Regions from separate parts of the Bacillus sp. NS1 genome, predicted to be linked through region 2. Evidence: riboswitches for the same ligand, from Rfam matches in the RefSeq annotation. Region 2 holds a riboswitch; the other holds the start of a gene.
What was found. Region 2 has a riboswitch for thiamine pyrophosphate ahead of thiC (phosphomethylpyrimidine synthase ThiC). Riboswitches for the same ligand answer to the same signal wherever they lie in the genome.
Positions count from the first base shown of each region.

Region 1: another riboswitch for thiamine pyrophosphate. It lies ahead of thiU (HMP/thiamine ABC transporter substrate-binding protein ThiU); the one in region 2 lies ahead of thiC (phosphomethylpyrimidine synthase ThiC).

Region 1 covers NZ_JBZAZF010000002.1:424,938-427,138, reverse strand. The annotation lists gene ykoH (two-component system sensor histidine kinase YkoH) at 1-446, opposite strand, end outside; gene ykoG (two-component system response regulator YkoG) at 450-1,136, opposite strand; TPP riboswitch at 1,238-1,350, shown strand; gene thiU (HMP/thiamine ABC transporter substrate-binding protein ThiU) at 1,446-2,048, shown strand; gene AC4CV5_RS07715 (ECF transporter S component) at 2,050-2,201, shown strand, end outside.
Region 2 covers NZ_JBZAZF010000002.1:2,577-4,777, forward strand. The annotation lists gene AC4CV5_RS05475 (Type 1 glutamine amidotransferase-like domain-containing protein) at 1-674, shown strand, start outside; TPP riboswitch at 743-850, shown strand; gene thiC (phosphomethylpyrimidine synthase ThiC) at 981-2,201, shown strand, end outside.

The sequences.
Region 1 (2,201 bases), 420 kb from region 2:
AGACTCTCTTCTGTGTTCTCCAGCCTTTCAACCAGCTGAAGAGATACCACTTGCCCATCGGTCCAAATAACCGGAACAGCAGCTTCAGCAAACAGTTTGCCGTCATGTTTCCTTACATCTGCCGTTTCACCGCTATGAAAAGCGAGAGGAACATCTTTATATGCTTTTTCTTTTGTCATGGTCATGACGGCTTTTTGATCACCATTCACTACACGGACCATGCCGTTTGCCGGAAGATAGGCCTGTAGCATGTCCTGCAAAGCGACTCCTTCTGTTTCAGCAGCATGCAGCGCTTCTGCAATGTTATCCGTCTCATCTGCAAGCCGGGACGCATCCTTTGATGTCAGCGCGGACGAAAAAATGAGATAGACTGCGGTATGAACCAAAATTAATAAAATCAATAGCGATATTGTTGTATACAGATGAATCTTGGTCTTCAGCTTCATCGTTTACCCCTTAATGGCATAGCCGACCCCGCGAACAGTATGGATCAGCTGTTTTTCGTAAGGGTAGTCCAGTTTTTTTCTGATGTATCTAATGTAGACGTCCACCACATTTGTATCACCGATATAATCAAATCCCCATACTGTGTTTAAAATCTGCTCCCGTGTCAGCACTTGCTGCGGATGCTTCAGCATATAGACGAGCAAATCAAATTCACGCGGCGTTAATTCTACCTCTTTGTCTCCGCGTCTCACTTCACGTGTTTTTTCGTTCACCCGCAAGTCATCATATGTAAGAAAAGTGCCAACATCTTCTGTTTTTGTGCCATTTTGGCGCAACGCCGCCCTGATTCTCGCAAGTAATTCCTCAATTTCAAATGGTTTGGTGACATAGTCATTCGCTCCGATGTCCAGCCCTGTTACCTTATCAGGTATACTGTCGCGCGCCGTTAATAAAATGACCGGTGTCTGCTGATCCGTTTTTCTCAAGCGGCGCAGTACTTCCAGGCCGCTAAGCCCCGGAAGCATGACATCAAGAAGCACTAAGGAATACCCGCCATCCGCGGCCGCATTCAGTCCTTCTGTGCCATTGTGTTTGATGGTGACGCTATATCCTTCATATTCCAGTTCAAGCTGGATTACCCTGGCGATTTTTTCTTCATCTTCCACAATTAATATGTGCCCTTTATCCAAAATTGATCATCCTCCCCTGTCCCTATATGAAAAAAATGATTTCATTGTTTACAAAATGATTCTTATCATCTATTATGATGTCAAAATAAAAAATTGTATACGGAAAGCACTAGGGGTGCTGTTTTGGCTGAGATAAAGCGCGGGAGAAACGCGCTTTGATCCCTTATGACCCGATCTGGATAATACCAGCGTGGGGAAGTGCAGGTTGACCGAATGGTGTATTTTTTGTGCGCTTAATCGATCTATGACTGCATATTCCCTTAGGATATGCAGTTTTTTATTTTACCAAAAAAACAGGAGGTCGGAGAAATGGAACATATTTGCGGTACAAGCAGAATCGCCGGTTTTCGCTTCTCTTTATATCCGATGACGGATGATTTTATCAGTGTGATCAAATCTGCGCTGAAAAAAACAGACACATCTAAGGTATGGACGAAAACCGACCATATCAGCACAGTTCTGCGCGGTTCAATTGATCATGTATTCGACGCTGCCAAAGCCATTTACCTTTATGCGGCGAATAGCGAAAAACACATCGTCGTGAACGGCACGTTTTCCATCGGATGCCCGGGCGATACTCAGGGAGATACATATCTTTCCGCAGACGATAAGCGTGCCAATGAAGATGCTGTCCGAAACCTGAACGCGGAAGCACCATGCCAATTTGCGCTTTATCCGCTGAATGAGCCGGATTATATGAGTTTGATCATGGATGCTGTCGACATTGCGAAAGCAGAAGGCACTTTCGTACAGGGTGTTCATTACGCGAGCGAGCTTGACGGGGATGCGCATGACGTATTCAGGACACTGGAGGCCGTTTTCCGCATGGCTGAACAGCAAACAAACCACGTAACCATGACTGTGAATCTCTCGGCTAACAGTCCATCAAGAAAAAACAGAAAGCAGGGATAAAATGAAAAGCTGGAAAGTAAAAGAAATTGTCATCATGTCCGTTATCAGTATCGTATTTGCCGTTGTTTATTTATTATTTACGCATTTTGGAAACGTACTTGCAGGTATGTTCGGGCCAATCGCCTATGAACCGATTTACGGCATTTGGTTTAT
Region 2 (2,201 bases):
TGGATGGCCGGGGTTTTTCGATGGAGCCGGAAAATTTGGCCCTCGATCAATACATCATCAATCAATCGGAACGGAAGCCGCCTCGCATTTGTTTTTTGCCGACGGCGAGCGGTGATTCCCAAAATTATGTTCAGCGATTTTATCATGCATTTCAAACACTGGATTGTGTGCCGTCTCATTTATCCTTATTTAAGCCGCCGTCAACAGATTTAACTTCTTTTGTTATGGAAAAGGACGTGATTTATGTTGGCGGGGGGAGTACGCGGAACATGCTTGTGCTGTGGAAGGAGTGGGGGCTGGATCTTATTCTTAGAGAGGCATGGAAGAACGGTGTGATTTTAGCTGGATTAAGTGCCGGTGCGATCTGCTGGTTTGAAGAAGGGGTGACAGATTCAGCCGGACCGCTGACAAGCATGAAAAGTTTAGGTTTTTTGCAAGGGAGCTTCTGTCCTCATTATGACGGTGAAAAGGATCGGAGACCGATATACCACCAGCTGATATCTAACGAATTCTTGTGCGATGGCTATGCGGCGGACGACGGAGCGGCTCTTCATTTCATAAATGAACAGCTGTTTCAGATAGTGAGTTCAAGACAGGATGCAAAGGCATATCGGGTGATGAAGGGTGAACATGACATATCTGAAACCCCGCTGCCCGTCAGATATTTAGGGTGAATTGGCTGAATATTTTCTACATTTCTCTTTTTTTCAGATTGTTTTTATGTTAAGATGAGTGCGAAATCAATAGTTACTGGGGGTGCCCGCTTTCGGGCTGAGAGAGAAGGTAAGCTTCTTAACCCTTTGGACCTGATCTGGTTCGTACCAGCGTGGGGAAGTAGAGGAATAGCTTTTATTATTGTCGTGTGGGCAATAATATGTTTCTTTCTGACTGCAACCGGGTTCATTATTTGAATCCGGTTTTTTGTGCTGGTTATGGGCTTGATTTTGTCCTTTCAAACGAAGAGAGGGGAAGGATCAGTGATGCAAAACGATTCAGTGCAGCAAGCCAACATTTCCATTATGTCAAGTTTTTCGGGGAGCAAGAAAGTGTATGTGGAGGGTTCTACTTCGGACATCCAAGTGCCAATGAGGGAAATCGCGTTAAGTCCGACGACAGGGTCGTTCGGCGAAGAGGAAAACGCGCCTGTGCGTGTTTATGATACAAGCGGACCGTATACGGACCCTGAGGTGACCATCAATATTCAAGAAGGATTAAAGCCTCTCCGCCAAAAATGGATCACAGAGCGCGGCGATGTCGAAGAATATGAAGGACGGGCGATAAAACCAGAAGATAACGGTTATAAAAAAGCAAATCCAAACGTGAGCTACCCAGGACTAAAGCGGAAACCGCTGAGGGCGAAAGCTGGCCAAAATGTCACTCAAATGCATTATGCCAAAAAGGGGATCATTACACCTGAGATGGAGTTTATCGCAATTCGCGAGCATGTGTCTCCTGAATTTGTTAGAGATGAGGTAGCAAGCGGCCGGGCGATCATTCCTTCAAATATTAATCACCCTGAAAGTGAACCAATGATTATCGGCCGGAATTTCCATGTGAAGATTAATGCGAATATCGGGAATTCAGCGGTTACGTCATCCATTGAAGAAGAAGTGGAAAAAATGACGTGGGCCATCCGCTGGGGAGCGGATACAATGATGGATCTTTCTACCGGAAAAGACATTCATACGACGCGTGAATGGATTATCCGCAATTGCCCTGTCCCTGTGGGAACTGTTCCGATTTATCAGGCGCTTGAAAAGGTAAACGGCGTAGCGGAGGATTTAACGTGGGAGATTTATCGTGATACACTGATCGAGCAGGCAGAGCAGGGAGTGGATTATTTTACGATACACGCTGGTGTTTTGCTTCGGTATGTGCCGCTGACTGCCAAACGGACAACTGGAATCGTGTCACGCGGGGGAGCGATTATGGCGCAGTGGTGTCTGGCTCATCATCAGGAAAGCTTTCTGTATACACATTTTGAAGAAATCTGCGAAATCATGAAAACGTATGATATTGCTTTTTCTCTTGGGGATGGTCTGCGTCCCGGATCAATCGCTGATGCCAATGACGAAGCGCAGTTTGCTGAATTAGAGACGCTTGGAGAGCTGACGCAAATTGCCTGGAAGCATGATGTTCAGGTAATGATTGAGGGACCGGGGCATGTGCCGATGCATAAAATCAAAGAGAACGTCGATAAA